DNA from 4 places in the Alkalicoccus luteus genome. Region 2 is predicted to be linked to each of the others. Evidence: riboswitches for the same ligand, from Rfam matches in the RefSeq annotation. Region 2 holds a riboswitch; each other region holds the start of a gene.
What was found. Region 2 has a riboswitch for cobalamin ahead of metE (5-methyltetrahydropteroyltriglutamate--homocysteine S-methyltransferase). Riboswitches for the same ligand answer to the same signal wherever they lie in the genome.
Positions count from the first base shown of each region.

Region 1: another riboswitch for cobalamin. It lies ahead of ACSZLD_RS11795 (hypothetical protein); the one in region 2 lies ahead of metE (5-methyltetrahydropteroyltriglutamate--homocysteine S-methyltransferase).
Region 3: another riboswitch for cobalamin. It lies ahead of ACSZLD_RS14020 (ribonucleoside-diphosphate reductase subunit alpha); the one in region 2 lies ahead of metE (5-methyltetrahydropteroyltriglutamate--homocysteine S-methyltransferase).
Region 4: another riboswitch for cobalamin. It lies ahead of ACSZLD_RS07025 (ABC transporter substrate-binding protein); the one in region 2 lies ahead of metE (5-methyltetrahydropteroyltriglutamate--homocysteine S-methyltransferase).

Region 1 covers NZ_JBPZEY010000008.1:54,002-62,035, forward strand. Annotated here, with positions in the region: gene truA (tRNA pseudouridine(38-40) synthase TruA) at 1-548, shown strand, start outside; gene rplM (50S ribosomal protein L13) at 716-1,153, shown strand; gene rpsI (30S ribosomal protein S9) at 1,174-1,566, shown strand; gene ACSZLD_RS11785 (hypothetical protein) at 1,808-2,164, shown strand; gene ACSZLD_RS11790 (hypothetical protein) at 2,255-2,605, opposite strand; gene ACSZLD_RS11795 (hypothetical protein) at 2,602-2,802, opposite strand; cobalamin riboswitch at 2,955-3,154, opposite strand; gene ACSZLD_RS11800 (hypothetical protein) at 3,226-3,405, opposite strand; gene ACSZLD_RS11805 (NAD(P)-dependent alcohol dehydrogenase) at 3,759-4,799, opposite strand; gene ACSZLD_RS11810 (helix-turn-helix domain-containing protein) at 4,919-5,458, opposite strand; gene ACSZLD_RS11815 (alpha/beta hydrolase) at 5,645-6,292, shown strand; gene ACSZLD_RS11820 (GTP cyclohydrolase II) at 6,273-7,007, shown strand; gene ACSZLD_RS11825 (VOC family protein) at 7,033-7,887, shown strand.
Region 2 covers NZ_JBPZEY010000004.1:260,338-268,371, forward strand. Annotated here, with positions in the region: gene ACSZLD_RS07570 (nitroreductase family protein) at 1-430, opposite strand, end outside; gene ACSZLD_RS07575 (Glu/Leu/Phe/Val family dehydrogenase) at 779-1,999, shown strand; gene ACSZLD_RS07580 (class I SAM-dependent methyltransferase) at 1,992-2,768, opposite strand; cobalamin riboswitch at 2,881-3,060, shown strand; gene metE (5-methyltetrahydropteroyltriglutamate--homocysteine S-methyltransferase) at 3,247-5,508, shown strand; gene ACSZLD_RS07590 (S8 family peptidase) at 5,855-6,979, opposite strand; gene ACSZLD_RS07595 (uracil-DNA glycosylase) at 7,247-7,888, opposite strand.
Region 3 covers NZ_JBPZEY010000011.1:40,308-48,341, forward strand. Annotated here, with positions in the region: gene ACSZLD_RS13995 (VOC family protein) at 1-65, shown strand, start outside; gene ACSZLD_RS14000 (hypothetical protein) at 276-809, shown strand; gene ACSZLD_RS14005 (oxidoreductase) at 1,011-1,997, opposite strand; gene ACSZLD_RS14010 (flavodoxin domain-containing protein) at 2,045-2,527, opposite strand; gene ACSZLD_RS14015 (ribonucleotide-diphosphate reductase subunit beta) at 2,524-3,558, opposite strand; gene ACSZLD_RS14020 (ribonucleoside-diphosphate reductase subunit alpha) at 3,596-5,854, opposite strand; cobalamin riboswitch at 6,024-6,205, opposite strand; gene ACSZLD_RS14025 (MBL fold metallo-hydrolase) at 6,382-7,233, opposite strand; gene ACSZLD_RS14030 (Rrf2 family transcriptional regulator) at 7,245-7,685, opposite strand; gene ACSZLD_RS14035 (L-lactate permease) at 7,822-8,034, opposite strand, start outside.
Region 4 covers NZ_JBPZEY010000004.1:146,109-154,142, forward strand. Annotated here, with positions in the region: gene ACSZLD_RS07015 (adenosylcobinamide amidohydrolase) at 1-1,079, opposite strand, end outside; gene ACSZLD_RS07020 (FecCD family ABC transporter permease) at 1,076-2,125, opposite strand; gene ACSZLD_RS07025 (ABC transporter substrate-binding protein) at 2,112-3,182, opposite strand; cobalamin riboswitch at 3,327-3,504, opposite strand; gene cobT (nicotinate-nucleotide--dimethylbenzimidazole phosphoribosyltransferase) at 3,568-4,581, opposite strand; gene ACSZLD_RS07035 (cobyric acid synthase) at 4,568-6,061, opposite strand; gene ACSZLD_RS07040 (cob(I)yrinic acid a,c-diamide adenosyltransferase) at 6,061-6,597, opposite strand; gene ACSZLD_RS07045 (hypothetical protein) at 7,095-7,283, opposite strand; gene ACSZLD_RS07050 (potassium/proton antiporter) at 7,623-8,034, opposite strand, start outside.

The DNA of each region.
Region 1 (8,034 bases), on a different contig from region 2:
TGAACAGCCTGCTGCCGGATGACATCCACGTGAGACACGCTGAGACGGCTCCGGAAGGGTTTCACGCCCGCTATGGAGCTGTGGCGAAGGAATACCGCTACCGGCTCACGACAGCCCGGGAGCGGGACGTCTTCCGCAGACACTACGTGTACCAGCTGCGGCACGAGCCGGATGCAGAGCGCATGCAGAAAGCGGCTGCCTATCTGCTCGGCACGCACAACTTTGCGAGCCTCTCCTCGCCCCGCACGGACGTCGAGGACAAAGTAAGGACGATGTACGCGATCGACGTGATCCGGGAAGGCGAGGAGTGGGTGCTGCGCTTTATCGGGAGCGGCTTTTTGTACCAGATGGTGCGCGTCATGACCGGCACGCTGTTAGACATCGGGTACGGCAGCCGCGAGCCGGAGTCACTTCCGGAGCTGCTTCATGCAGAAGACCGTACGCTCGCTGCGAAAACAGCCCCCGGCCACGGCCTTTATTTAGCCGGCGTCGACTACACGGAAGAGGAGCTGAAGGCACGTCTCGCAGCTAAAATCCATCCGCAGTAAAAAAAGATGGAAAAACAACTCGCCCGTGTGTTTTTTCGTATTGACACAGCAGAGCATCTATTATATGATGGTTAACGGTATTCTTATGCCCACTTGCCCCGGGTACGGAATCGATTAGATCGTAAGTTGTTTTTTTGAATGAGTCACATTTAGGAGGGAAATTAATCATGCGTACAACATATATGGCGAAGCCAACTGAAGTAGAACGCAAATGGCTGGTTGTTGACGCAGAAGGCCAGACGCTCGGTCGTCTGTCTTCTGAGGTTGCAAGCCTGCTCCGCGGGAAGCACAAGCCAACATTCACCCCGCACATCGATACTGGTGACAATGTCATCATCATCAATGCTGACAAGATCCACCTGACAGGTAACAAGCTGCAGGACAAGTACTACTACCGTCACAGCCGTTACCCAGGTTCCCTGAAGGCGACTTCTGCAGGCGACATGCGTGCGAACAAGCCGGAGCGTCTGCTTGAGCTTTCCATCAAAGGAATGCTTCCAAAAGGCCCGCTCGGCCGTCAGACAGGAAAGAAACTGCACGTGTATGCTGGAAGCGAGCACCCACACGCAGCACAACAACCAGAAGCGTACGAGCTACGCGGATAATTTAAAGGGAGGGAATTTTCTTGGCACAAGTTCAATACAATGGAACAGGTCGTCGTAAAAACTCCGTTGCCCGCGTGCGTCTCGTACCAGGTGATGGTACGATCATGATCAACAAGCGCAGCATCGATGACTACTTCGACCTCGAAACACTCAAAGTAATCGTAAAGCAGCCACTGGCTGAAACACAAACAGAAGGCACGTACGACATTCACGTGACTGTAAACGGCGGTGGCTACACAGGCCAGGCCGGTGCAATCCGTCACGGTGTTGCACGCGCACTGCTTCAAGCAGATCCGGAATTCCGTCCGGCTCTGAAGAAAGCTGGCTACCTGACTCGTGATGCACGAATGAAAGAGCGTAAGAAATACGGTCTTAAAGCAGCACGTCGTGCACCTCAGTTCTCGAAGCGATAATTTCAAACAACAGCGGCTGGGCGCCTGTGGACGGCGCCCAACTCGTCAAAACCCTCTGCTACCAACCCGGCAGAGGGTTTTTTATTATGTTCAGCTTCTACCTTAACGTGCTTATCGAACCGCATGTTTTTATGATGATGCCTTAATCAAAACGACATCCTTGAAGGAATACTAGCTGCAGGCTAGAAGAAGGAAGGGACAGGAAGAGGTTGACAACAAAAATGGAGAGGTGTTTCTGTAAATGGGTTTTGTGCGATTCATAGCAGGTTTAAGCTTACTGTTGTTGCTGGGTGCTTGTTCTTCTGATCAAGGGAACTTGGTCTATCAGGAGCTGCTGGCGGAAAGTGAAGGGGAGTACGCCGTCTTTGCGATCGGGGAACCGGAGGCAGTTGATTTTGTTGAAGCAGAAGTATATGAAGAAGAGACAGCCATTCGCGTGTTTCGAGCCAATCGTGATCCAGATCCGGATAACCTTGATTATCCAGGACTCGATTACGAGGAGCTGCCGGCATTCTTCTTGTTCGATCATGAGGAAGTTATCCTGGAGTCCCATGATCCAGATGATTTTGATGAACAAGTGCAGTCCTATCTGGAATAAAGAACGTTTCTAAAATCCATAAAAATCTACAAAAAACACCCCCTTCCTGCTTTCCTGCAGCGAGGGGGTGTTATCGTCGTATAACATTTTTCACTCCGGCAATGTTCTTCGGCTGATCTGCGGGAGCGGCTTGGAGAAGACGTTGGTCATGTAGAGCAGATAGCCGACGCCGACTGCGGTCCAGATGAGGCCGACCAGGACGGCCGATGGCTCGATCATCATGATGAGCAGCAGCATAAACGCGGCCCCGCCAAGCGGTACATAGAGATTAGCGAACTGATAAACAAAGCTGTTGTTGTACGATGTTTTCTCCTTCAAATACAGGTTGATCACGGAAATATTGACGAATAAAAACGTCGTCAGAGCGCCGTCAACAAACGCCTCGTGAGCGGCACTCAGAATCTCCTGTCTGGTCGTGTTTCGTTGCTTCAGCCCGGTCATGTCGTCTGCCTGCTTCCGGCGATGTGCTGCAGCACGAGTTGATAGGCAGCCTCCAGATGCTGCTTTTCGGACGCATCCAGCTTCTGCTGCAGATGCTCGACGTGTTCTCGCAGGGAGGCGGCGTTTTCCAGGTAAAGCGTTTGATACATAAAAAATGACGTCAGCTGCTCCTCATAGTGTTCGGTTCGCTCGTTCATACGTGCCCTCCTTGTCATCACAATAAAAAAACAACTCCCTTGAGGAAGCTGTTAAGAAGAGCGCACGCTTAACCAAGCGCTGGAGCGGCGCAGCAAGGCGCACGGGTCCATACGGTATACTCACACTTAACATCTCCTATCCTCGTAGGTACGAATGTCTGCTGAAACAGGCAGGTCTCCTGGCTTACGCTCATCGCTTCCCGGCTCCTTCCCATTTCCGCTCTCAGCAGAAACAGTGGCAACTCCGGGTCGCTCACGAATACAGTTGCGGGACAGCATCGGACTCTTCACCGATTTCCCTTTTAAGCAGCAAAGCAGAACGCCTCGCTGCACCTGAATCACTCACTTATGCAGTTGTTTGCTACATGGAACATTATTACTATAGCACGACTAACAGCGGCAGTGCTACGATAAGCCGGCGTATCAGCCTTCCGTCTGCTTTTGACGCGGTTTCGTCAAATAGCGCCCAGCAAACGTGAACAGGACGACGAAACTTAACACGGCGATGCTGTCGATCAGCGTATACGATCCGCCCGTCCACTGACTCATAGCGGTCAGAAACGGAGCGCCGAAGACAAATAGCAGGACCGTTTTCCAAAGCATCATTCCACCTCCAATAAAGGCCGGTTACCTGTAGTGTAACACGTGCAAATTTTCCATATAGAGGGAAACGAAAAGATAAGTCGATGGTCATCTAGCTGATTTTATGCCATGGAGCTATGCTGAATGTACGAACGCAGTGTGGGAAAGGAGCAGGAAGATGGAACCTGTCATGTTCATCATCATTGCTGCAGTGCTGGTTGCTGTTCTCATGTACGGCCTCCGAAAGAAGAAGGATTAACGAGGCTCTTCGCGTATAGGAACCAAGGGAAAGAGGACGTCCGCCGTACTTACTTCAGCTCCATACGCTAAAATAAGCCCTCTGCATCTTCTCGCAGAGGGCTCCTTTTTACCAATTAAAGCGTGCTCGTATCGATCACGAAGCGGTATTTGACGTCTGATTTCTGTACGCGTTCGTAAGCGTCGTCGATGTCGTCTGCGGAAATGACTTCGATTTCCGGCATGATCTCGTGCTTGGCGCAGAAGTCGAGCATTTCCTGCGTTTCATGGATGCCGCCGATCAGCGAGCCGGCGAAGGAGCGGCGCTGCGGGATCAGGGAAAAGACGTGTACATCCAGCGGCTCTGCCGGAGCACCGACGTTGACGAGCGTTCCGTCTAAGCGGAGCAGGGAGAGGTAGTCGTTGATGTTGATTTTCGCGCTCACGGTGTTGATGATCAGATCAAACTGTCCGGCGAGTGTATCAAACGTCTCTTCATCCTTCGTTGCATAATAGGCGCTTGCACCAAAGCGGAGCCCGTCGTCCTGCTTGTTCAGCGTCTGAGAGAGCACGGTTACGTCCGCTCCCATTGCATTCGCGATTTTGACGGCCATATGCCCGAGTCCGCCGAGTCCGACGACGGCTACTTTTTTGCCTGGTCCGGCCTGCCAGCGGTTCAGCGGAGAAAAGGTCGTGATGCCCGCACAGAGAAGCGGCGCAGCAGCATCCAGCGGCAGGTTTTCCGGAATGTGGAGGACGAAATCCTCTGTCACGACGATGTGCGTCGAGTAGCCGCCCTGCGTCGGCTCTCCGTATTTATCGACGCCGTCATACGTCGGCGTATTGCCTTTTAAGCAGTACTGCTCTTCTCCGGCTTCGCAGTTCTCGCACGAGCCGCAAGATTCAACCATACAGCCGACGCCGGCGCGGTCGCCCGGCTGGAACTTCGTGACGTCAGAGCCGACCTCTTTGACGATCCCGGCGATTTCATGACCGGGAACGAGCGGGTAGTGGGCCTCGCCCCAATCGCCGTGTGCCGTATGAATGTCAGAGTGACAGATGCCGGCATAGTGGATCTCCAGTAATACATCGTGCTTGTCGAGCTCGCGGCGTTGGATGTCCGCCTTGCGAAACGACTGATGCGGTCCGTCCACCGCGCGTGCTTTTGCCATGACCATACGTAAACAGCTCCTTTATCGTAAACCCGGAGCGCGAACGCTCCTTATCCGCTATCATAATATGGCGGAGGGACACGGCGCCAAGAATCCGGCTCGTTAAAGAGGCAGCGCACCTTCTCTTACAGCACGTCGATCAGCTCGGTATCGGTATAGATCGCAATGTACACAACAGCTTTTTCGTCACCGACGTTTTGCACGAAGTGGGGGACGCTTGCGTTCCAGCTGAAGGAGTCGCCCTGTTCAACGATGAACGAGTCTTCGCCCTGTTCGGCGAGAAGCTTCCCTTCCAGCACGAAGTGAGATTCCTCTCCTTCGTGGGAGTGGGGCTCGCCGATCGAGTCGCCGGGCGGGATTTCCACGATCATCGTGCGCAGCCCGCCTTTTGAGGCGAGGTGTTCGATGGTTAACCCTCTGTAGACGGAATGACGCCGTTCGCTCTGACGTACGACGCGCATGTGCTCATTTTTCTCCAGCAGCAGGTACGGGAGCGGCACCTTCAAAAATACTGCAATGGTCTGCAGGGTGGCGATGGAAGGAGAAGTGTTGTTGTTTTCCACGTTGCTGATAAAGCCTTTGGAGAGGCCGGTGCTCTCACTCATTTGCGCAATCGTAATCCGCTTTCGGTTGCGGATGGCCCGTATTTTCGATCCGATTTCCACAGCTGTTCACCTCGAATTATTCTAATAAGAAACTTAGTTTTATATTAACAAACAATTTCTTGACAAACCAGCGGGAAGGGCGTATCTTAAAAGTAATCAATCACTTACTAAAAGTATGCGATATTTTTTTGAAAGATAGTTTTCTTATATGAATATTAGTTTCGCAAAAGAAAAAGGAGTGGTGTTATGACATTCACCTACGAGCTGCGAAAACCGGCCGCACCGGCCGAAGCAAATCCGGTCGTATTTTTGCTGCACGGGATGGGGAGCAATGAACAGGACATGTTAGCACTTGGGGAGGAGCTGAGTGACCGTTTTTACGTGTTCAGCCTGCGGGGGCACCTGCCGCATCCGCCGGGATATGCGTATTTTACAATCGAGGAGTTCGGCAAGCCGCACTACGAGGTGTTCGCGGATGCAATGGAGCGGCTGACAGAGTTTATAGAAGACAGTTTAAACGAGCATCCGATCGATCCGGAACATGTGTATCTGGCCGGATTCAGCCAGGGGGCAATTGCCTCTCTCTCGCTCGGACTGATGCACCAAGAACAGATCCGCGGTGTCGGAGTGCTGAGCTGCTACCTACCAGCATTTATGCGCGAGCAAGCCGCCGCGCATCTCTCCGTCTATATGGCACACGGTACAGCCGATCCGGTGCTGCCGTATGCATGGGGAGAAGAGGCGCGTCACCGTCTCGAACAGGGCGGCGTTGACGTACAGTTTACAGCGTTTGACGGCGGACATGCCGTACCGGCTGATATTAAGCAGGGCTTTCAGCAGTGGATCCGTGCTATGGTTGAAGGAGGGCAACAGGATGCTTTCAAGCATACGTAAAGACGTTTACCGTCTCCTCGACAGGAAGATACAGCTGATCGAGCGAGATGGAGAGGCGATGTATCTTGTTGGCCCGGTCCGCATGCCGGTTCATCTCGACGGCAGAACGGTTACCTTTCAGTGGTATTCCTGGCTGACTTGCAGCGAGGCCGCTGTAAACTATGAAAAGCTTCTCGAGCAGCTTGCTCAGGCCGACCTGGCAAACCTGCAGCAGTCGAGTGTACTCGTCTACGGGGATTTTGCTGAAGCAGAAGATGCGGTGACCCGTATGCACTCCATCTGCCACACGGGGGATATTTTCGGCAGTAAGCGCTGCGACTGCGGCTTTCAGCTGAAGCAGTCGATGCGTACGATTGCCGACCGTGGAGCAGGAGCACTCTTTTACCTCGCAAACCATGAAGGAAGAGGGATTGGACTGTTCAGCAAGGCGATGGCGTACCTCCTGCAGGAGAACGGCTTTGATACGATCGATGCCAATCATGCGCTCGGCTTTGCTGATGATGCGAGAAGCTACGAGGAGGCCGTCTTGGTGCTGAAGAGCCTCCGATCCAAGCCGGTAACACTTCTTACAAACAATCCGAACAAGATCGAGGCTCTTACGCGGGCCGGAATAACCCTGACAGAGCGCCAGTCGATCTGGGGCGGTGTTTCCGAGTTTAACGAAGCCTATTTGCAGACGAAAAGAACTCGCTCCGGGCATCTGGAGCAGCTGTAATCATAAACGAAAGGAACGATAAATCATGAACTTTCACCGTAAACCAGTTACCCACGTGAGCCGTGTCTCTCTGAAAGTAGAAGATTTAGAAAGGGCGCTTCGTTTTTACACGACCGTAATCGGCTTTCAAGTAACCGACCAGACAGCACGCACAGCGGAACTTACGGCAGGAGGTACCGTACTCCTGACGCTCGAGCAGCCGGAGGACGTCATGCCGAAGCAGCCGCGCACGACCGGCCTGTTTCACTTTGCGCTGCTCGTGCCGGACCGTGCCGACGTCGGCCGCTTTATCAAGCACTCGGTCAAGCACGGAAACGTGATTCAGGGGGCTTCGGATCACCGGGTCAGTGAAGCACTGTACCTGTCGGATCCGGACGGGAACGGCATTGAAATCTACGCCGACCGCGATCCGTCCAGCTGGCCGTGGACGAATGATCAGGTCGGCATGGTCACCGAACCGCTCGATGTGGAAAGTCTTTTGGAGGCAGCCGGCGACACCGAGTGGAACGGGCTTCCGGAGGGAACCGTGATGGGACATATCCACCTGCACGTATCCGACATGGAGCGGGATACTGCTTTTTATATAGAGGTTCTCGGCCTCAGCCTCGTCAGCTCCTACGGCGGCCAGGCAAATTTCCTTTCCGACAGCCGCTATCACCACCACGTAGCCCTGAACGTATGGAACGGCCGCAACATTCCCGCACCGGCCGAGAACAGCGTCGGCCTCCGTCACTATACGATCGCCTTTCCGAATGAAGAAGCGCGCCAAAACGTGCTTTCCCGCCTTGAGCAGACGGAAGCCGCTATTACCCGTGAAAACGACGCTATCGTCACCGCCGACCCGGCAGGCAACCAGATTCAGCTGGTGGTGGAAGGGTAATGTAAATAAATTCGTGCCTCTGTGATCCACTGGATGACAGAGGCTTTTTTCATGGCAGAACGCAAAGTCAGATGAACCACTTCTTGCTCTGTCTTTCTCCCTGTAAATATCGCCGAAAAACATCTGGATCGTTAGATTATATGACAA
Region 2 (8,034 bases):
CGTCCGGCTCGTAAATGTGCGGATTCGTTTTCCACACGGTTCCGAGCTGCCGTTCTGCAGCAAGCAGCTGAAAATTTTGAATCATCGAGCCAATCGCGCCCATGTTTTCATCCTGCTGTTTCTGGCGCGGATCTTCTTTCATTATTACAATTAAATAGGCAGCAGGCTCCATAAACAACTTGCGGCGGTTTTCATGCTCTCGTTTTGCATAGTGCCCGAGCAGCCCTTCAACAAATGCTTCCTTTTCTTCTGCACTCACATACACGAAGCGCCACGGCTCCCGCAGCCCGTGGTTCGGGGCCCATACGGCATCCCGAAGCAGATCCATCACCAGCGTTTTTTCTACCGGTTCATCGGTGTATCCGGTTTTAATAGAACGCCGCTCCCGTATCGCTTTTTGCAGCGGCGTAATCGTAGATAAATCAGTCATGTCTATCCCTCTTTCTATTGCCAGTCTTTCCCTTTATTGTATCAGACGGGCACCCCCGTTAACATCTTAAGCGGCACCGCCGATAAATGATAACCATTCTCAATGGTGTCGAAAAAAAAGAGAGGGGGGAATACTTTTTTTCGGAAGCGAGAAAGTGAGAATGATTATCAATTAACGGTGCTCTTTTATCATAGTGCAGCTTTTCAAAACCGTCAAGCCTTATCTGCAGAAATTTTCTAAAAAAATAACGTGTCCGGCAGCTGAAGCCTGCGAAGATGACGTTCCCGCGCTTAGCTTCTCTCCGGACGGGGAAGGTACCGGAGTAGACACTGTGAAGGAGCTGATTGGATGAACACGCAAGAACTCTATGCCATGATCAACGAAGCATCTGAACACCTGGAGCTGCATGACGATTTTCAGCAGCTGCTCCGCATTCCGGAGAGGCAGCTCGCCTTTTCGGTTCCTTATGAATCCGATGAAGGAAACATGCGCGTGGTGGAGGGTTTCCGTACACTGCACTCCTCCCTGCTGGGTCCCGGTAAAGGCGGCATCCGGCTCCACCCGGAAACAAACATCGACGAAACGTCGCTGCTCGCCTCCTGGATGACGATGAAAAATGCCTTAATGCACCTGCCCTTCGGCGGCGCAAAAGGCGGAATTGCTGCAGATCCAAAACAACTGTCTGATAACGAACGCGAGCGCGTAATCCGCTCCTACATCCGCAAGCTGTCCCCTTACATCGGCCGCGACCAGGACATTCCCGCTCCGGACGTCAACATCGGCCAGCAGGAAATCGGCTGGATGCTGGATGAATACGAAAAACATCTGCATGATCCATATAATGCCGTCTTCACCGGGAAAGATCCGGTTATCGGAGGCATCCCGGGCCGGGTGGAAGCCACGGCAGCCGGCATCGTTCATACGATTCGCTGCCGGCTCAAGGAACAGGACCGCAGCCTGAATAATTTGAAAGTCGCCATCCAGGGAGCCGGAAACGTCGGATCGTTCTGCGCCCGCATTCTCGCTGATAAAGGAGCGATCATTACGGCGATGTCAGACTCCTCTTCCACTGTCTTTGATGAGAATGGACTAAACGTGGAGAAAGTATTGAAGGAAAAAACCGACACGGGCAGCCTTGGCGGAGACCATGAGTCAGCGGCCGTATTTGAAGTGCCGTGCGACGTGCTGATCCCGGCCGCCATGGGCGGCGCTATTGATGAGGAGACCGCCCGGCTGATCCAGGCAGACCTGATCGCAGAAGGCGCGAACGGTCCGGTAACAGCAGATGCAGACCGGGTGCTGGAAGAACGCGGCATTGAGGTACTCCCGGATATCCTGACCAATGCCGGCGGTGTCGTCGTTTCCTACCTGGAGTGGCGGATGAACGAGCGCAAGGAAGAATGGAGCAAGGCCGATGCGCTGAGTCAGCTGGAGCACTACATGCGCCAGGCCTTCAGCCGCACGAACCGGACCAAGCAGGATTCCGGCGTCTCCTACCGTCGTGCTGCCTATTACACGGCCTGCAGGCGTCTTGCTGATGTGATGCAGGCACGCGGGCTGATCAAGTAGCCTGTCCTGTCCAGATCGTCCACCGGTCGGCTTCTGTTACAGCCCCTTCCGAAAGCTTCGTCTGCAGAAAATCGAGAAACGCTTCCAGCTCGCTGTCTGTCAGTTCGTGTAAAATACTCCGTCCCGTTCGCTGGCGAAGATCATCCAGCAGCTGCTGCCTCGTTGCAAACTGTTTTCGCTTCTCCCATATAGAAAAAACTGTCACACCGGTAAAGCCGGCAGCTTTCATCTGCTCGAGGACGTCCATTTTATTCGGACGCCTCTTTTTTTCGACCTCGGCAAGGTGCGGAAAATAATCAAGCAGCCAACCCCGGATGTGCACGTGGCTTCCGGGAAGCAGACAGTCTGAAACGGTCCGGTCCTGTATGATCAGCCGCCCTTTCGCACACAGCACCCGTGCTGCCTCTTTCAGAAAAGCGGCTGTATCCGACAGATGATGGATCAGTGCCCGGGCAACCACCAGATCCTGGCCGCACCGGGCGAGACCGGTTCGTTCCGCGGTCCCCTGCTGAAATGAGAGCCGTCTCTCGTGCTGATGACGTTCTTTTGCATCGCGCAGGCTTACTTCCGAAAAATCAATGCCGACTGCTCTATCAGCCCCAAGTTTCAGCAGCTCGTTCGTATAGATCCCCCCGCCGCAGCCAATGTCTGCGGCATGCTTGATATCTTCTCCTGCTGTCAGCTCCTGCATCGTTTTTACCCAGTCAGCGTCGGCGTCCCTGCTGTTATAGCTCCCTTTTAACCGTTCATCATGAAAATGGATGCTCATGTGTTCTCACCTCCCTTCTATTATATCCTTTTTATGGGAAAAATGAAGCCGCGCTTCTTTTAGATGATTTTGACAACTTACTCCCTTTTCCTGTATGATGACGACAAACTTGATAACGTAATGAACAACAGGTGATCTGCTTCGCCAGATCTTAAAAGGGAATCCGGTGCAACTCCGGAACGGTCCCGCCACTGTAAAAGGTTAGCAGCCGCTGTGCCACTGGATTTTTTCCGGGAAGGTGCGGCTGTGTTCATCCTTGAGTCAGGAGACCTGCCTGTCGTTCTTTACCATCAGCCCTACGGGTCATAGGGAGGTGGAAACAGGCTTGTTCAGCTTTGCCGCAAAACACGTGCGGCCAAAGCTTCGTTCGTGCTGGAAAGACACCTGTTTTGTCCTGCTGCCGTGCCGGAAGGGTTTCCCCCTTTTCGGCACGGCTTTTTGTTTGTGTCGGCGTCATACATCTGAAGGAGGAATAAGCATGAAAACATCTGTACAAGGCTATCCGCGCATCGGTGAAAACCGGGAGTGGAAACGCGCACTTGAAGCGTACTGGAAAGAAGAAATAACCGCAGCAGAGCTGCAGGAACGGATGAAAGCCATCCGGCTGGAAAGGCTCACCCGTTTAGCAGCAAGCGGACTCGATCTGGTGCCGACAGGCGACTTTTCGTATTACGACCATATGCTGGATACGGCATTTATGTTTAATCTGGTACCGGAGCGTTTCGCTTCCTTGTCCGGAAATGAGCTCGATCAGTATTTCGCAGCCGCACGCGGGACGCGCGAGGCGCCTGCGATGGAAATGACGAAATGGTTTGATACGAACTATCACTATATTGTGCCTGAGCTGGAAGACAGCTGGGTGCCTGACGTTACGCGAAACTATCCGCTTGAACAGTATCGGGAGGCGGAAGCCGCGGGCATAAAGACAAAGCCGGTGCTCGTCGGACCCTATACGTTTATGACGCTTGCGAAAGGACTGGAAGCGGAGCACCGCGACAGCTGCATGTCTGTCCTGCTTTCGCTGTATGCAAAAGTGATTGGCGAACTGCACGAGGCAGGCGCTCCACTCATTCAGCTTGATGAGCCTGCTCTCGTCACGTCCCTGACCCATGAAGAAGCCGGGCAGGCCGCTAAGTGGCTCCAGCAGCTGCTTGACTTGGTCCCGAAGGCACCGCTGCAGCTGCAGACGTATTTTGAATCGCTGACGCACTGGGATTTATTCGCCACTCTTCCGTTTCACGCCTTCGGACTCGATCTGATGTATGACGACGGCGATACGCTCCAGCAGCTGCGGCAGCATCCGCCTCACCAGAATGCGGCGCTCGCCATCGGCGTGATTGATGGCCGTAACGTCTGGAAAAGCGACCTCCACGAAGCACAGAAGCTCGTTCGACGCGTTGAAGTGCTCTGTCCGGAAAACCCATTAATCCTGCAGACAAGCTGCAGCCTCCTGCACGTACCGGTTTCCCTTAAGCAGGAGGAACGCTTCGTCGAGGACTTGAAGCAGGGCATGGCTTTCGCTGACGAAAAGCTGCAGGAGCTCCAGCTGCTGAAGCAGGTCTGCACGGGCTCTCCGGAGAACACGCTGGACGGTCATCAGGCGTCTCTTTCCCGGTTCCGAAAACGCTATCCGGCAGCAGGAGACAGCAGCAGTGAAAAGCTCGCGATGAGAGAGCCTGTTTTCTCACGCCGCGCTGAGCTGCAGCAGGCCCGTTGGCAGCTCCCGCTTCTGCCGACGACAACGATCGGCAGCCTCCCTCAGACGACCGATATGCGAAAAGCAAGAACCGCCTATCGGCGCGGAGAACTTTCCGCTAAACGCTACCGTGCAATGGTGGAAGAAAAAATGCAGCGCTGGATTAAGCTTCAGGAAGATATCGGGCTCGATGTCCTCGTGCACGGTGAATTTGAACGCAACGACATGGTAGAATTTTTCGGGGAAAAGCTGGACGGTATGGCCGTCACACAAAACGGCTGGGTCCAGTCGTACGGCTCCCGCTGCGTCAAGCCGCCGCTCATTTACGGGACTGTTTCTGCTCCAGGTTCGATGACCGTCTCTGAAACCGCCTATGCTCAATCTCTGACGGATCGCCCGGTAAAAGGCATGCTCACCGGGCCCGTAACTATTTTAAAGTGGTCATTTGAACGGAGCGATGTGCCTAAATCGGTGACGGCCTATCAGCTTGCGGAAGCGTTGCAGCAAGAAGTTGAAGCCCTTGAAGAAGCAGGCATTGGTATGATCCAGATAGATGAACCGGCTCTTCGGGAAGGCTTTCCACTGAAACGGGAGAAACGCGCCCATTACCTGGACTGGGCTGTCAACTCGTTTCGCGCAGCGTCCGCTGTTGCGCAGCCGGAAACCCAGATCCATACGCACATGTGCTACAGCGACTTTCACGATATGATTGATGCAATCAGTGCCATGGACGCCGACGTCATTTCCATTGAAACATCGAGAAGCCACGGCGGCCTGATTCAGGCGTTCGAGGACAGCACGTACGACAAGGGCATCGGACTCGGCGTTTATGATATTCACAGCCCACGTATTCCCCCGGTTCGAGAAATGACCGACATGATCGAGCGCTGCCTGAGCGTCCTGCCTGCCTCCCAGTTTTGGGTGAATCCGGACTGCGGCTTGAAAACCCGTAATGAGACCGAAGTCGAAGCTGCCCTTCGCAACATGCAGCAGGCAGCAGAAACCGTCCGGGAAACTCTCACAAGTCGGACCAGCGGCGTGTAAGTGGGAGACGATTGCGGACGGGGGCTTCTTTGATTAGTGGCAGCGTTTGACAAGTTGCGGGTGCAGAATGAAAACTTTCATAGGCGAAATGAAAACTTTTTCGCTATGTCGAACGCATGGTAATAACAATAATAAGTTGACGCGCGAGCTTGATAAGTTTGAGTCGCCGAATGAAAAGATTCGAGCATTGTTCGATAAATTACGGCCGGCAAATGAAAGGTTTGAGCCCAGCCAAAACTTATGCATGCCCTGACCGTTTAGCCTTTGCTCCGCCTTGCCCTCGCCAAAACGAAGAAAGCTCCCAGGATCTCACATCCGGGAGCTTTCTTTTCATTATAATTGGATCCTAATAAACAAATGCGCGGTAGGCGCCGACAAGTCCGTTTCCAAAGTGGTTGGAGTTGCCAAGCGGCTGTGCGGAGTTGTTCAGCACGCTTCGTACCTGCTGGGCAGAGTAGTTTGGACGGTAGTGCATCAGCAGGGCTGCAACACCGGCTACGTGCGGAGCTGCCATCGACGTTCCGTTGAGGCTGCGGTAGCCGTTGTTTGGATACGTGCTCTGAATGCTGACGCCAGGTGCTGCGATTTCAACAGCCGGACCTGTGCTGGAGAAAGACGCACGGTTGTTGTTTGCATCAACAGCGCCGACCGCCATGACAGAATCATATTTAGCCGGGTAACCGACAGAGTCGCCTGTGCCGGATGCATTGCCGCTGTTACCTGCCGCAGCGATGAGCAGCAGTCCCTGATTGTAGGCATAGTCCGAGTATGCGCGCAGAATAGAGGAATCTGTCGGACCGCCGAGAGACATATTCACAATGTCCATATTGTTCAAAATGGACCACTCAATGCCTTGCGCGATTCCGGCATTGGAGCCGCTTCCGTTCTGGTCAAGAACTTTGACCGCGTAGAGTCGTGCCTGAGGTGCTACGCCGAGAACACCGACGCTGTTATTCAGTGCTGCCACTGTACCAGCTACGTGCGTGCCGTGGCCGTCGTTATCAATGTAAGGATTGCTGTCGGGCCAGCTTGAGAATACGGAATGACCGCCGTACACGTTCAAATCCTGATGGTTTGCATCAATACCAGTATCGAGAATCGCCACGCGAACTCCCTGTCCAAAATAGCCAAAACGGTGTACGTCCGGAGCTTGTACTTGGGATACGCCATAAGGAACGGTCTGCATTGCCTGCACTTCTGCATCTTCTTCTACATATTCTACATGCGGATGGTTAGATAGTCCTTTTGCTTGTCCTTCTGTTAAGGAAAGCTGATAAACCGGCAGCAGTTCAAATTCATAGAGAACATCTTCATCCTCTACACCGAATGCATTCAGCAGTCCTTTTTCAGCATTGCCGGAAAACATCACCAGATAGTCTTCTTTGTCCTGCTCCCCTGCTGACACAGCGGAAGCAAACAGTCCCCCCGTGATCATCATTAAAGCAGCAAACAACCAGATAAAACGCTTCATCCAAACACTCCTTATGCAGTTTTTTTCACCGCGGCGGTGAGCGGCCGTCATTTCACATAATTTTCCGAAAAGTCGGCTCCTCTTTATATTATTCGCCACTCGAAAAAAGACAAGCTTGTTTGTAAGTATTTGTAAAGATGACGTATGACGCAGCTAAGAAAGCACCTGCACACATCCAATAAATGGATGTTAAATCTTAGGCTTTAAAGCGGTGCTGCACATCCGCTTCACACCGCAAAAAAAGCCGCAGGCAGCCCTCCTACGGCTTCACGATGATACTCCGGTTTTCAGAAAATGACGCAGCTTTTCTTGGTCTTCGGCGATTTTCTCCTGCAGGCTGCGGTTGTAAAAGATGGCAGCCGGGTGAAAGGTCGGAAACAGCAGGTAATCGCGATCCGACCAGACAAACGCACCGTCTTGAAGGCGGCGTACCGGCGATCGGATAAACCGGCCGTGGCAGTCGCCTACTTTATAGTCCGTTCCTGCCAGCCGTCGCAGGCCAATGTTGCCGAGTGTCACAATCACTGGAGCCTGAACGTGGCTGAGCTCATAATCGAGAATCGGTGCATGAGCTGTTATTTCTTTTTGGGTCGGTGGACGATTGTACTTTCGCTCAGTCACCGTTCCATCCCGATTGTTCCGCTTCCCCCAGCGGTAAGGCCGGCTGCGGACCGCACTGGTGATATATACTTCTTCACGTGAAAGTCCGAGGCCTTCCAGAAAGGCCATCAGCTCTTTGCCTGCTCGTCCGCTGAACGGAACACCGTTATGAATTTCCGTTTCGCCGGGTGCTTCCCCGACGAGCATCATCGCCGGCTTTACAGGTCCATTTCCATAGACGAAGCCTTCCAGCGGAAAGTCACGGCTGGCAGCAATCACTTCTTCAGCAAGCGATTTCGGTATTCGCATAAGGGCATCCCTCCTGCTCTGAGTATCCCCGCTTTTTGAGAAGTAAAAACAGTCCTGCAGACGTTTTCCTATGGTGACCCAACTTCCCTTTATGATTCGTTTTGCTAACAGGTCTTAGAAGATCATCTGACAGGATACATACTTTC
Region 3 (8,034 bases), on a different contig from region 2:
AATTCCGTGATCCGTTTGGCAACAGGGTCGAACTGCTGGAAGTTACCGAAGACCCTTCCCTCTGACGGGCAAATAGCTCTATGGATAGGGAAGAGCCCCTTTCCTTAGAGCTATTTTTTAATAAGCAGATTGATACAGGCCTTAAACCGGGTATGGTAAACTGTACGTAAACTGAAATCATGCCTTGCAGAGGTCTACCACCTACTCTTTCTAAGCTGCTATGACTGTAACCTGCTTCTCAGCCTCCGCGGGCTGCAGGGAGGAATGATGATCAAATGTTTGGACTGTTTTACCGTACGTATCAGACTTGGCAGATTCCGGAATTCCGCATCACAGATTCTCCTTACATCATTAAGGCCGTACAGGAACGGGATTCGTTTATGGATGCGACTGACATTTTAGGCGGTGCGGGTTCAATGGGACGTTATGTCTTTTATGAGGCCTCACGCGATATTTTGCTTGTTTTTCGTTTTCCGCTGTCCAACTACGTGAATATTTATGTGCACTTACGCGGTGCTGACGGCAAGTTCGGCCAGGATGACGGCATCAAGGTTGCTACCGTTACGCTCTCAAGCATTAAACCGGAGGAACACAGCGTCGATTATCATTTAAATGGCTGGTGGATTCCGCTTTTAAACGGCTTCTTCCTCTACTTGATTGATGACATGAAGCATCAGGAAACCGGGCGCGAGCCCCGGGTGAATACTTCCCGGCTGCGAGAGCTTGAGAATCAGTCGCTTCAGATAAAAGATCAGCTTCAGGATCTGTTCCGCTCAAGAAAGAGCCAGGGAGGCCGGCAACCTACGTAATGCGTCCAAGCTTTCCAGGTGGACGCTACGACCGGACTTTACGGCACGTTAAGATGCTTTTAACACCTATAATAAAGTCCTGAATGGAACGCGCTTCTCGATGGAACGCAGAACGTAACGCCGGAGGTCGCATCCAGACCTCCGGCGTTACGTTTGCTGTTTCGATAGCATGCGGCTGGCCACTACACGCAAAGGGAGCACTTACCTTTGTACGTCGATAATCACGCGGCCTCTGATTTTGCTTTTAAGAATATCGTGAAGAGCCTGCTGAATCCCGTCAAGTCCGATCTCTGTCGCTGTTTCTTCCATATGGGACGGCTTCAAGCTGCCAGCACATCTGGACCAGACTTCTTTACGAAGCGGCATCGGGCAGTATGCTGAGTCAATTCCAAGCAAATCCACGCCTCTCAAAATGAAGGGCATCACCGTCGTCGGTACTTCTACCCCGGCCGTAAGCCCAGATACAGCAACGCTTCCATGCTGCTTCACGCTGCTTAAAATAGCCGCGAGTACGCTTCCTCCTGTCGGATCTACTGCTGCTGCCCACTTTTGTTTATCGAGAGGCCGGATCTTCTCAGGAGTGACCTCCTCCCGATCAATCACTTCTGCTGCACCGAGCTTTTTCAAATAAGCTTCTTCTTCAAGACGTCCTGTACTCGCTGTAACATGGTAGCCTCTTCCCGCCAGCATATCAACAGCCATGGAGCCGACACCTCCTGAAGCTCCCGTAACCAGTATCGGCTTATCTTCAGAGGTCAGGCCATTTTGTTCCAGACGATGAATCGACAAAGCTGCAGTAAAACCGGCAGTGCCGATAATCATTGATTCACGCAGAGACAGGTTTTCCGGAAGAGGCACAACCCAGGCAGCCGGCACCCTCGCGAACTGGCTGTAGCCCCCGTCGTGGGCAGTGCCGAGATCATAGCTCGTGCAAATCACCCGTTGGCCTTTACTGAAATCGGGAGATTCCGAATGCTCAACGGTTCCCGCCAGATCGATCCCAGGTACCATCGGATAGTCCTTTGCAATTTTCGCTTTTTTATGGAGCGCAAGCCCGTCTTTATAATTCACACCTGAATAATGAACCTTAATCAGTACTTCTCCTTGAGGAAGGTCTTCTTTATTCCGCTGAATCAGTGACCCCGTTCCCTCTCCTTCAGTCTGAAACGCATAAAACTGTTCTGACATGATGAGCCTCCTCTGCAGATTTTGGTTTCTCTACAGTGTATTCGCTTTCATCGCGTCAATTCCTGCCGTTTTTGAAAATGTGACTGCTTTACCGATTCAACATGTTCCATGTATGCCTGAACGAAGGAAGCAATCCGCTCTTCGTCATCAGGCTGGGGCAGCAGCTCCACTTTCAGAACAGGAGGCTCTGCCCCGGTTACTAGCTTCAATAAGGAACGAAGCCGATCCACCGCACCGCAGAAATGTGGATAGAACGAATCACCTGTTCCAAATATGCCGCATGGCGTTGCAGTTAAATCCTGTGATTTGATCCGATCCAGTGCAGGCTTCATGTGACGGGGAATCTCGCCGTTTCCCCACGTATACGTCCCGAACAGAATCCCCTCGATTTGGTGCAAATCCAATTCATCCGGCAGATCACGAACGGCCGTTTTTTCTGCATACCAGCCTCGCTCATGAAGCTTTTGAATAATTAAATCTGCAAGCTCATCCGTATTCCCCGACATCGATTGAACAAGAACCGCGATCACAGCTCATCAAACCCGTTTTGCTCCGTTACTTTTGTATAGGCTCTGGATTTCTGCTCAAAGAAATCTGATTTTGTTTCATTCATCATGTCGTCACTGAATACTTGAATCCACGGCATTGGGTTTTCTGAACGATGATACAGGTTGGAAAGACCGAGCTGCCTGAACCGCTTATCTGCGAGGTATTCCACATATGCTTCATATTCATTCGTATCAATGCCTTTTATGTCCTTCAAAAGGACAGCGGCCCACTCTTTTTCAAGCTCAACCGCCTTAGCGATCGTGTCATAAATAAATGCTTCGTTTTCCTCTGTCCGAAGCTCTTCGTTTTCAGCCATCAGAATTCGGATAAATTGGGAAATGAAATAGGCATGCTGCATTTCATCACGCTGAATGTAGCTGATCATCGTACTCGTTTTGACCATTTTTTGATTGCGGGCGAGGTGATAAAAAAATGCAAATCCAGCATAAAAATAAATTCCTTCCAGATTGACAGAGTTAATACACAGCTCCAATAAACGCTGAGGTGAGGGGTTCTTCCTGAAACGTTCATAGGAATCCAGAATAAGGGCATTTCGCTTTCGGACGAGCGGATCATTTTTTGCGTCATCAAATGCTTTTGTTTGTTCATCGGTGGAAACGAGAGAACTCAGGACATAAGAGTACGATTCATTGTGCACGGCTTCCTGCTGCGCGATCACGGCAAATACTGCTTTAAAGCTCGGATCGCTTACATAATCAAGCACCATCGACATCGTTGGTGTCTGCAGACTGTCGAGTGAAGCCAGCTGCGTATTGACCTTTAAAAAAATCTCCTTTTCTGCGTCAGACAAGGCTTCCCACTGTTTAATATCGTCCTGCATGTTAATCTCCTGCGCTTTCCAGAAGTTAGACAGTAAAACGTGGTACATATCGTACATTTGCGGATAGGCGATATCGTTCCAGTTTAAAATGCCGGAAGCTCGTCCGTTTATAATGCCGGTCGATTTATTCGCGTGATCCGGCTCAAGCAGCTTCATTTTTGTCAATGTCATCGTATGCTCCATCCTTTCGTTTTGCTGCCTCCTGCAATCAGGAGTGACAGCTTTCGCATTCTTCAATTTCTCCCTGGGACGTGCTGCGCACATAATAGGTCGTTTTCAGCCCTTGACGCCAAGCCTCCATGTGCAGCTGCAGCAGGTCTTTTGCGTGAATATCGTGGCGGACATACAAGTTAAAGCTGATTCCCTGATCGACATGGCGCTGACGCGCTGCGTTTTGGCGGATGCTCCAGTGCTGATCCAGCTCATGCCTGGCCCTGTTGTAATATGGGTACGTATGATGCGTAAGGTCCGGCGGTGTAACCTTGAGCTTGAAATTTTTCTTTTCTTCCGCGTACTCCAGTGCATAAACAGGATCAATGCCATCTGTCGAACCGGCAATTTTTGCCGTTGATGAATTTGGGGCGACCGCCATCAGCCAGCCGTTTCGAATTCCTGTCTCAGCTGTTTTCTGCTTCAGCTGCAGCCAGCGGTCTGACGTATAGCCCCGCCGCTCAAAGTACCGGCCATTTTCCCACTCTGAGTGCCGAAAAGCAGGATAAGCTCCTTTCTCCTCTGCGAGCGCTGCACTTGCCTGAACAGCGGCAAACGCAATCCGTTCATACAGGTCATCCGCGAAAGCTACCGCGTTCTCTGATTCCCAGTCAATATGGTTCACAGCAAGTACGTGGTGCCAGCCAAATGTTCCGAGACCGACGGCCCGGTATTTTTTATTCGTCTCCTGTGCCTGGCCGACAGAAAGCGTATTTAAATTAATAACATTATCGAGCATTCTTACCTGTATAGCTACCGTCCGCTCAATCACATCATCTCTGCAGGCTGCAGCCAGGTTGATAGAGGAGAGATTGCAGACGACGAATTCACCCGGCTTTCGCACGATCACGATACTTCCGTCTTCCGCCACATATTCATCAGTGATTTCTGAGGCGGACATATTTTGGGCGATTTCGGTACAAAGGTTGCTGCAGAATATCGAGGTACGGCCCATTGCCTTTTTGTTCGGGTTGCCTCTGTTCACTTCATCCCGATAGAACATATAGGGCGTTCCAGTTTCCAGCTGAGCGATCATGATGCGTTTCATGATATCCATCGCACGGTACGTCTTCCGCGGAAGCATCGGATGCGCGCAGGCTTCCTTGTATTTTTCAGTAAACGCAAGGTGGTCCGTTTCATCATAGAAATCCTCCAGACCGAGCGAATTGCCGTTCTCATCCTTCCATCCCATGATGGTCTTCACCTGATGCGGACAAAATACCGACCACTCTCCACTGCTGCGTCCGGCTTCATCTGTTTCTTCCAGCATTCTCATAAAGTGATCAGGAATACTGACGCCCGTAAATATATCGTGCGCTTTTCTGCGCTCATCTCCATTGTTTGTCTTCAAGTCCAAAAACCCGCTCATAATATCCTTGTGGAAAATATCTAAATAAACTGCAACAGCCCCCTGCCGCTGGCCAAGCTGGTCGACGCTTACAGCAGTATCATTAAGCAGCCTGATCCAGGGAATAACACCTGAAGAGGTCTCTTTAAAGCCTTTAATGTCCGAACCAAGCGCTCTCACCTTGCCAAAATAAACGCCGATTCCTCCGCCATCCTTACTGAGTCTTGCCGTATCCCAATTGTTTAAGTAAATGCCGTCCAGCGAATCCGAGACGGTGTCGATAAAGCAGGAGGAGAGTTGCCCGTAGCTTTTCCCTGCATTTGCTAACGTAGGCGTCGCTACCGTCATGTAGAGGTTAGACAGCGCCCAGTATGCCTCTTCTACGAGCATAATCCGTTTACTGGCTGGCTCATCTTGCATCAGGGCCATTGCGATTACGAGCCACCGTTCCTGTGGAAGCTCCCACACCTGCTTATCATGATCTCTTGCCAGATACCGGTCTGCGAGCAAAAACAGTCCGATAAATGTAAATGAATGATCCCGGTCCGGCTCTATTATTGTTTCTAATTTTTCAATTTCTGCTTTTGAATACGACTGCAGCAGCGAGGAGCTGTAAATTCCCTTATCCGTCAGTACCTGCAGCAGTTCATAAAACCCGCTGTAAGCCTTATAACCGCGCTGAGCCTCTGCCTGCTCATAAAGTCGCGTTAAGTAAAACCGGGCTGCTGCAAATGTATAATCCGGCTGGTCCATGGCGATCTTGTTAAGGGAGGTATGCAGCGCATGATCAAACGCTTCCTCCTCCTGTTTCGATTCGACCTGCTGTTTCAGTTCCGATAAATCAAGTTTGTAGTTGTTTTCCAGCTCGTTGATCGTGAGCTGAATCCGTGATTGTAGTGCAGATTTCATTGAAATGCCTCCCTTTTCTTCTACATGATTCACTATATTGAATGATGCAGCACAAATCAGCAGAACCAAAAAAGTGCCTCTTCGGAGGAAGAGACACGAAAAAGGAAACAGCACAGACGCCCGGCATAACGGCGCTGCACCATTCCCTTTCTCAATCCCCGAAGAAAAGAAACGTCTGAAACGTACGGCAGGTCTCCTGGCTTCTGCTTCATCCTTACAGCCTCCCTTCCCGTTAAAAAACAGTGGGTGATCGGCTGCTCGTCAGCAGTTACAGTTGCGGGGACAGCTCCGGCTTTTAACCGGATTCCCTATTAAACCGCTTTTGCGGTACCTGTACGTTTCTGCACGCTATATTTAGATGTCTACTTGCTTATACACTCAATATATTGATTATGCTACCTCTATTCCCAGCTATTTGCAACATGAAACTTGCAGAATAGCAAATCATTTTCAACGACATACTGGTAGACCGCCTTCAGCTGACCATATTTCTTTTTTTGTCAAAAGATGCAGGTTTCGTTGTTCATCTAAAGCTTTTTTCCGTTCATGAAATATTGCGCTGCAAGACTCTCTTCTTCTGACAACGGTTTTCCGTATTCGTCCATCAGCAAGTTTTTCAGTTCTGCTTCATCGCCTGCACGAGCGCTTAACGAGGCTGTTTTCTCCAGCAGCTCCAGCTCCTCGATAAACAGTTCTTTCGACAAGGGCTTCCAGTGTGATATGACGTTCCAGGCTGAAGCAAAAGGCTTCAGCTTTTTTACAAGCTGCTTTGTTTCGTCTGGCGTATAGTGCCAGGATGATGCATATAAGTTCGGAGCAGTAATATCTCCTGCAAACAAAATATCTTCCTCTGCAAGGTGAACAATCAAATGATCAGACGCGTGGTTGCCGCCAGCATGAACGAGCCGGCAAGTGATTCCGCCGAGGTCAAGTACCAGCTCATCGTTAAACGTTATCTCCGGCATATGGATACGTATAAAACGTTCAGCTGGAAATTCTTTTTTTATCGCTTCTGCACAGAAACGAATCTCTTCTCCGGTCTTGACCCGCTCGTCGAGTGCTTCATCCTCCCATGAATAGGACGACAAACGCTGCAGCTCTGTTTTCGTCGCCTCTGTGCTGATAACAGGCGTTCGGTTTAACGCCGACGCCCCGAAAACATGGTCCCAGTGCCAGTGGGTCAGAACAGCCAGTGAAGGGGCAGGAACACCGCTTCGTGTTAATTCGTCTAAAAACAGACGCACGTGTGCTTCTGAGTTTCCGGCGTCGATCAGCAGCGTCAGATTATCCCCGACTACTGCGCCAAGAATGGGCCTGTCTGTTTCTTCGACCGGTGTGAGATAATAAAATCGCTCCGAGAGCTTCTTTAATTCCTGCATGAAAATTCCTCCTAGTCCGGCTGCTTCAATAAGACTGCAAGTGCATCCCTGTTATCGGTGATATCCTCCAGCGTATACTGATCCAGCACATCCAAGTAGGCTGTCAGCGCATCAGAAAGAGCAAACTGAAGCTTGCATGCCGGTGTAATTGGGCACGTGTTCGTTTCACTGTTAAAACATTCCACCAAATGAAAATTGTCTTCGGTATGTCTGACAACTTCGCCAATATTTATATTCTGCGGTTCACGTGCAAGTCGGATACCGCCGTTCCTGCCACGGATTGTCTCTATGTAGCCGAGCTTACCGAGTCGATACACAACCTTCATAAGATGGTTTTTGGAAATGCCGTAAGCCTCTGATATGTCCTTGATTTGCGACAGCTTTCCAGATGGCTGAACTGCAGTGTACATAAGCACCCGGAGTGAAAAATCGGTATATTGAGTTAAATGCATGGCGGTTCCCCTTCCATTTCCTGCTGCTGTTTCATAAGTAAATGCTGCTTCAACAGTATCCTGTCAAAGCAGCACCATGTCTTTCTATCAGTGTAGCATATGAACCCGCTCGAAAGCATAGTCCGAAGCATGACCGTTAAAACAGGCCGGTCAGGCCGGCGAGAATCGTTCCCGCAATTCCGATCAGCGCCGCGTAGCCAAGCGCAGGAACGACCGTTCTTCTGATGATATCGCCTTCCTTATCTGCAAGCCCGACCACCGCCGCAGCTGCGACGACGTTATGCACGCAGATCATGTTCCCTGCAGCTGCACCCGCAGTCTGCTGAGCGAGAACCAGCGTCTGATCAAG
Region 4 (8,034 bases), 110 kb from region 2:
GCGATGCCATTGATGGTTTCTTTTCGGACAACGGCCATTTCTGTTTTCACAGCGGTCATCAAGCCGATCGACTGTTCAACCGGCAGACTGCGTTTTTCCAGCCACGCTTTCATATCAGCTTCCGGAGTACGGCTGCTGTATTGTTTGTCGACGTGAAAATTGGCAATGTGGCGAATCCACTGAATTCCCTCACCGGCCACCCCGTTGGAAATTGTCCGGAGCGGCTTTGGACTCGAAATTTGGACCAGATTTCGATCAGCTTCTACGGTGACACTGTCGTGAAGAGACATGGCAGATTCATCCTGCTTTTTCGGGTTCATGAGCAGCTGCGGCCGCGGCAATGTCGGATGCGACTGCGTCCACGTTTCTACTCCGTAAATACTGGACAGCCGCTCTGAACGGCGCATAATATCGACCGGACCCGTTTCCTGAAGCTTTCCTTCATGAAGAAGTCCGACGCGGTCACAGTAAAGGGCCGCAATATTTAAATCATGCAAAATGGCAAAGACGGTTAGTCCCTGCGTTTCCTGCCGCTCTTTCAATACGTTCAGCATGTCAAACGTATGACGAATATCAAGATGATTCGTCGGTTCATCCAGCAGAAGCACCTCCGGCTCCTGCACAAGTGCCTTTGCGAGCAGTACCCGCTGCTTTTCACCTCCGCTTAACCGGAAGAACGACGTATCGCGAAATTTTTCTGTGTCGGTCAGCGCCATAATTTCATCGATGAGCGCCCTGTCTTCCCGGCTCAGCATTTTAAACAGGCCTTTTTGAAAAGCATAGCGGCCGAGCCGGATCACTTCCTCGACAGTAAAATCGAAGGAGACATTTGTTTCTTGTGTGAGAACGGCTATTTTTCTGGCACGCTGCACTGGAGACATCGTTAACAGCGAAGCACCCTGAAGCGATACGTCTCCATGGTCCGGCTTAAGGGAACCGCTGACAAGCTTAAACAGCGTCGTTTTTCCGCTGCCATTCGGACCGAGCAGGCCGAAAAATTCTCCCTGTTTTATATGAAGGTCCATCGATTCAATGATTGGAGGGCCGCCGTAGCCGCCGCTCAGTCCGGTGATGTTCATGCCAGCTTCTTCCCCTTTCCGATGCGGTTTCTAATAAGCAGAAACGCAAACATTGGTGCGCCGATCAGCGCCGTGATCACACCGATTGGCAGTTCCTTTGGTGCAATAATCGTTCTTGCCGTGATATCTGCAAAGATTAAGAAGGCCCCTCCGATGATCATGGAAATTGGCAGCACATGCCGGTGATCTGGTCCCGTAACAAGCCTTACAAGGTGCGGGATAACTAGACCAACAAAGCCAATCGTACCCGATACAGCAACGGCCGCACCAGTCAGCAGCGACGCGCCGCCAAGAATAAACACTTTCCCGCGGCCGACATTTACACCAATATGACCGGCAGCTTCTTCTCCGAGCGCAAGTGCATTCAGGTCCCGGTAGCGGGTGACGAGCATAATGGAACCGATAATCAGAAACGGTACGATCAGCTGCACGTAGCTCCAGCCTCTCATACCAACACTCCCATACAGCCAGTAAATAATCTGCGTCATTTCATCCTGGCTGCCGAGCGAGATAATCAGTGAAATGATTGATCCGATAAATGCACTGACGATAATTCCCGCAAGGATAATCGTTTCGATCGCCAAACTTCTGCTGCTGAGCTTTACAAGCCCGAACACAAGCATGAGCGTGAGAAACCCGCTCACAATCGATACAGCCGGGAGCGTAAATGCACCAAGTCCTACGATCGTGAGCTGGAAAAAGATAACGAAAACAGCGCCGAGGGCCGCACCGGAGGAAACGCCGATCGTATATGGGTCCGCAAGCGGGTTTCTCAGCAACCCCTGAAATGCTGCTCCGGCAAGCGCGAGAGACGCGCCAACACATAGAGCCAGCAGCACTCTCGGCAGCCTGATTTCCCAAATAATCGAGTACTGGTTGGACGGAACGTCATCCAGCAGCTGAGCGCCGATTGTTTTATCCAGAATAATATGCAAAATATGCGGAACCGGGACCGTTACGCTTGAATAAAACAGTCCAAGTGTTATCGCAGCAGCAAGAAGACCGAGGCTCCCTGCATAGTACAGCCATGCTTTATTCGAAAACATCCGGATATACAGCCTCAGCTACGGCACGGGTTCCTTCTACAAGGCGCGGACCGGAGCGCGTCACGATATCACTTTGCACATCGTGTACGTCCTCGTTTGCCACAGCAGGAACATCACTCCAGCCATCGCGGTTCATTACTTCTTCTTGAGGATCCTCCACATAGTATCCGTAGGTAGTGACAATCGTGTCCGGCTCGAGCGTGACAATTTCTTCTTCGGTCAAATTCACCCAGCCTTCATGCTCTTCCGCTGCGTTTTCCGCCCCGATCGTCTCCAGCATCTCATGCATGAAGGTGCCGGTACCAGTAGTGAAAATATCCGGAGATGGTGCTACTTCCACCCAGACGCGCTTGCGCTCTTCTTCGTCGATCGTTTCTCCAAGCTCCGCGAGCTCTTCCATGCCGCTCTCCATCTCCGCTATGAGTTCTTCTGCATTTTCTTCTGTTCCGGTGAGCATGCCGAGTGTTTCAATCGTGTCATAAGTGCCTTCAAACGATTCGGCATTCCGCACAACAACGACATCAATTCCGGCATCACGCAACTGCTCTAAACTATCATCATGACTGGAGGCGTGATAATCCGAAACGAGTGCCATGTCAGGCTCTAAAGAGAGAATGCGTTCCAAATCCATGTCCTGCGCCCCGACATTTTCAATTTCGAGCGCTTCTTCCGGATAATTGCAATACTCCGAAACCCCTACGAGTCTGTCGCCTGCGCCGATTTCAAATAATATTTCTGTATCGCTTGGCTGCAGCGTAACAATAGTTTCCGGTTCTTCGTCGATCGTCACTTCATTGCCTGCGTTATCCGTTATCGTTACCGGGAACTCTCCGGCTGTTTCATTATCCTCATCATTTTGCTCCTCGTTTGATACATTGTTCTCTGTGTTATTTGCAGCTCCTTCTTCATCTTCCGCTGCCTCATTGTTGCCAGTCGTGTCTTCGTTTGCTTCCTGATTGTCCGTGTTCGTATTCCCGTTCTCATTGTTTCCCTCTGTCCCGCATGCGCTGATGATGAGCGCGGCTGATAGCAGAAGCGGTGCCGTCATTTTTTTCATCGTTACTCCCCCATGATTATGTAGTGGAACATAAAAAAACGCCGCCCTTCGAAGGACTGCGCTGAATAAAATGCATGAAGAGAGCCGTTTCAGATTCCCGGAAATCTCCTCGTCTGCACTTCAAACAACCTTTTTCCCGAAGGTGTTTAAATCGACAGAGAGGCAGGTCTCCTGACTTACGCATAAACGGCAGCCTCACCCTTCCCGCGGAATGCAGTGGATTGTGAAATGCCTGTGCGTTTACAGTGGCGGGTCCGTGCCGGATTCACACCGGCTTCCCTTTTCATCGGCTGATGCCGACACCTCTCTGCTGACGAGCGTTACGTTTTTCAGTTCTACTTTGTATTATAGTATGGACTGCTGGAAAAAGTCTACATCTGTTCTGTCAGGCAAGGCCGATATCGGCAAACGTCGCCATTTCTTCCGTCAGCGCCTGTGCCATTTTTAGCAGCGGATAAGCAGCGGCCGCCCCGGTCCCTTCGCCGAGACGCATCCCTAAATCAAGCAGCGGTTTTCCGCCAGCTGCTTCCAGCGCCGCTGCATGACCTGCTTCTGCAGATTTGTGTCCGTAAAGAAAAAAGCGCTCTGCTCCTGGTGCAAGTTTTGCTGCAGCTATTGCTGCAACAGTTGCAATAAACCCGTCTACGAGAACCGGCTTCCGCATTGAAGCCGCGCGAACCATGGCTCCGGCCATAGCCGCGATCTCCAAACCGCCTAAATCAGCTAATATGTGAAGCGGTTCCTTCGCATCAGACCGCTTCACCGCTCGCCCGATCACCTCGATTTTATGCTTGAGCTGCGGCCCCTCTACACCTGTCCCACTGCCCGCTGCCGCTTCCGGAGAAAGTCCCGTGTACGCACACAGCAGCGCGCTGCTTGCCGTTGTATTGCCGATGCCCATGTCCCCGGGGATGATAATATCTGCCTTTGAAGCTTCAACGGCGTCGGCTCCAATTTGAAGTGCCTGCTTTACTTCTGCTGCAGTCATCGCCGGTTCCTTTGCTATATTTCCGGTACCGCGACGAACGTTGCGGTTGATAGCTGCCGTATCAGCTGCATCAATCCCCACGTTATACACATAAACATCTGCTCCGATCTGTCTCGCGAGAACGTTAACCGCTGCTTTGCCGGTCACAAAATTCTGCGCCATCAGAGCGGTGACTTCTGACCCGTAAAGCGAGACCCTTTCAGCTGTCACCCCGTGGTCACCTGCAAATACAAGCACCGCAGGCTTTCCCGTCTGCAAATCTCCCTGCATGCCGGAGAGCGTTACGGCCAATTCCTCCAGCCTGCCGAGACTGCCCTGCGGCTTTGTCAGCGAATCCAGATGCATCCGCATCTGTTCAGCTGCTGTTTGATCGATCTCAGGTATGTTCTCTGCCGCTTCACGCCAGTTCATCTGTCTGTCTCCCTTCGTTCATCAGCCGTTCAATCAGCTCCATATCAAGATGTGCTTCGACTGCATCGGCCAGGCGGTCAAATGCCTTCGTTTTCTCTTCTGCAACGCTCACCCTGCGGACAGGCGGGAGCGCTTTTTGACGTCTCAAGCTGTCCAGCAGTGCGTGGCGGAATGTATCGTTATGAAAAATGTCATGCATATACGTGCCGTACACGTTGTTCACTGCCGCGCTGCTGCCATGAATCCCGCCGGATAACCACTCCGGAGCTTCGTGAACGGTCTGCCCCATGTGCAATTCATATCCAGTGAGCGAATGCACTTCACGCTCCCAGTTAACGCTCGCTGAGATACGCACTGTCGTTTTCACTGGATCCATCACCGTCTTCATATCCGGAATCACATTCAGCCCCTGACACTCTCTCAGCTCTGTATCCGCAGCTGCCGGGTCCTCGACTGTTCTGCCAAGCAGTTGATAGCCGCCGCAAATTCCGATGATTGGCATCTCTCCCGCTTTTTCTGCAATCGCTTCGTTCAATCCGTTTCTGATCAAAAACTGTCCATCGGCAACCGTCGTTTTGCTGCCTGGCAGAATAAGCAAATCAGGTTCGCCTAGCTGCTCAGGCCGCTCGACGAATCGAACAGCGCAGTCCGGTTCAAACCGGAACGGGTCCAGATCCGTGTAATTGGATAGATAAGGAAAGCGAATAACCGCAATATCGAGATCCCTGCCGGCCGTTCCCCTTCCGTATGTCTCCAAGCCAAGCGAATCCTCTTCTTCCAGGCGGAGATCCGGCAGATAGGGCATCACCCCTGCGACCGGCTTTCCGGTATACTCCTCCAGCCAGTCAAGTCCCGGCTGAAGCAAAGACTGATCTCCGCGAAATTTATTGATGATGAAGCCCTTCACACGCTTTCTGTCTGCTCTACTCAACAGTTCAAGCGTGCCAACAATCGATGCAAAAACGCCGCCACGGTCGATATCTGCTGCAAGCAGGACAGGTGCCTCGGCCATGCGGGCAATGCGCATATTCACGATTTCCCGGTCCTGTAAATTAATTTCTGCCGGGCTCCCTGCTCCTTCTATCACGATCCGCTCTGTTCTGGAGGCTAGGCGGTTATAGGCATTCGTCACCGTCTGAAGGCCTTTCTCAAAGTACTGCTCCCGATATTCCGTTGCTTCCATGGCGCGAAGAACCTTGCCGTTTACAACGACCTGCGACCGGTTATAGCCGGATGGCTTAAGTAGAATCGGATTCATGTCCGTGTCCGCTTCCATTCCGCACGCTTCGGCCTGCATGCCCTGTGCCCGGCCGATTTCAAGACCATCCGCCGTGATATACGAATTAAGTGCCATGTTTTGTGACTTAAACGGCGCTGTCTTAAAGCCCTGACGCGCAAATACACGGCAGAGGCCGGCAGTCAGCACGCTTTTTCCTGCATCGGAATGCGTACCCTGAATCATCAGCGGCGCTGCTTTCATTAAAATTCAATCCCTTTAATCGCCGGAATGCCCTCATCGTAATAATGCTTCTCGGCTTCTGTGACTGAAACGAGATCAGCGGCTTCTTTTATTTTTTCGTGTGCGTTTCGACCTGTTACGAGAACGTGGACGTGCTTCGGACGATTGGTCAGTGCCGAGAGAACATCATCGAGCGGAAGCACATCGTCAATTGGAAAGGAATCAATGGCAAGCGCGTTGTTCAGCTCATCCAGAATGACGACATCGTAGCTCCCATCCAGTGCTTCTACTGCTTTTGGCCAGGCCTTACGCAGCGCTTCACGGTGTTCTTCCGGCGTTTTTGTCCACGTAAAGCCGATGCCAAGCTGCTCTACTTCAACCCCCAGCTTTCGCAGCGATATTGTTTCCCCGTATGTACGCTCCGGCGATTTGATAAACTGCAGCATTTTAACGCTCATCCCTCGTCCGGCTGCCCGAACCGCCGTTCCAACAGCCGACGTCGTCTTCCCTTTCCCGTTACCTGTCTGCACCAGCATCATGCCTCGCTGTTCTGCCATGTCAATTCCTCCTTTTATTCAGGCAGGCTGAACACCTGCATCTGCTGCGTCCTAGTATATGCGAGTTAACGGAATTTGCAAAGCTCGATGCAGAGCCTGCAAATCGAATCATGCCGGTTAAGACCTCCTTGTAAGCAACCCTGTTGTAAAAACGAACTTGAGCGGCCTAACAAAATCGTTATAACGAATAAAACGGCACAAGCGCCACGAAAGCGAAAACAGCCTGAGGCAAATACAACATAAAGCGGCTCAGATAAGTATAAGCCCGCCGGTTGCCCGTGCTAATCGATAAAAAAGAAGGCGGACCGATGTTGATCGGTCCGCCTTTCAGGCTGTTGAAAAAGTCTATCAACTTACATGTTTATTCGTATGATTGTATTTTCCTTCTGCTTACCTAGCCTGCCGTGGGCTGGCCTTCAGCTCTTCTCAGGGTGACCCCTGTATGAAGAGAAGAAAGGAACGGGAGGATGACGCGGCTTCACTCGGACTCAGGCTTCTCACAAGAAGCCTTCAAGACCCAGTCCGGCTCCGCTCGCGCTTTTCATGCCGTTCGCAGATCTGAACGGCACGGCATCTTCAGACTGCGCTGTTTCCACGTGTACGCCGGACACATCGGGAAAACGGCTCTGATTCGTGGAGAACAACGTCACGACAGGCAGACGCAGCTGCTTTTTTACGTTTATCATGAATTCGATGAAGGACGGACTTCCCTACTTAACATCGAAACGTTTCATCGGGAAGGTTTACCTGTATGGAAGCCGATTGTGTATGCATAGCCAGGCACGTGAAACGCACTGCCAGCTGCCGACGTCGAAGGAACTCGACTCCGGGAGGATCAGAACGAGGCGAAGATCCAGCGCTTCCGACAGCAGGAGGAAGCGGTTAGCTGAGCCCGTTCCCTCCGGAAAGCGAGTGTCCGCAGATACAGGCAGATGCAATCTTATTCACTTAAAATGACTTTATCAACCCTCTGGAAGGCGGACCGATGTTGATCGGTCCGCCTTTTCAGCAGCCGTATTCCTGAATCAGGAATACGGTGGCTGCGGTGATTTTTTCTGTTCGAGTGCCCGCTTCAGTTCTCGCTTATAGCGGGAAGCAACGAGAATATAAAGAAAATCCCCGTTTTGAATTTCTGTTTCTCCGTAAGGAGTGATTAACGTTTCATCCCTTACGATCGCGCTGATCGATGCTTTACGCGGAAAGTCAACGTCTTTTAGCTTCTGTCCTGCAATCAGTGCGTCGCCGTCCACTTTAAACTGCACCATTTCTGCATTTGCTTTCCCCATCGATATCAATTCAATGGAGTGGTGCGGGTTGTCCTTCTTCGGTCCCATGAGACCAAGCCTTTTCGCGAGCGGCGAAATCGTCGTTCCCTGCACGAGAGCGGATGTGAGCACAACGAAGAAAACGATGTTGAAGAAAAATTCACTGTTCTCC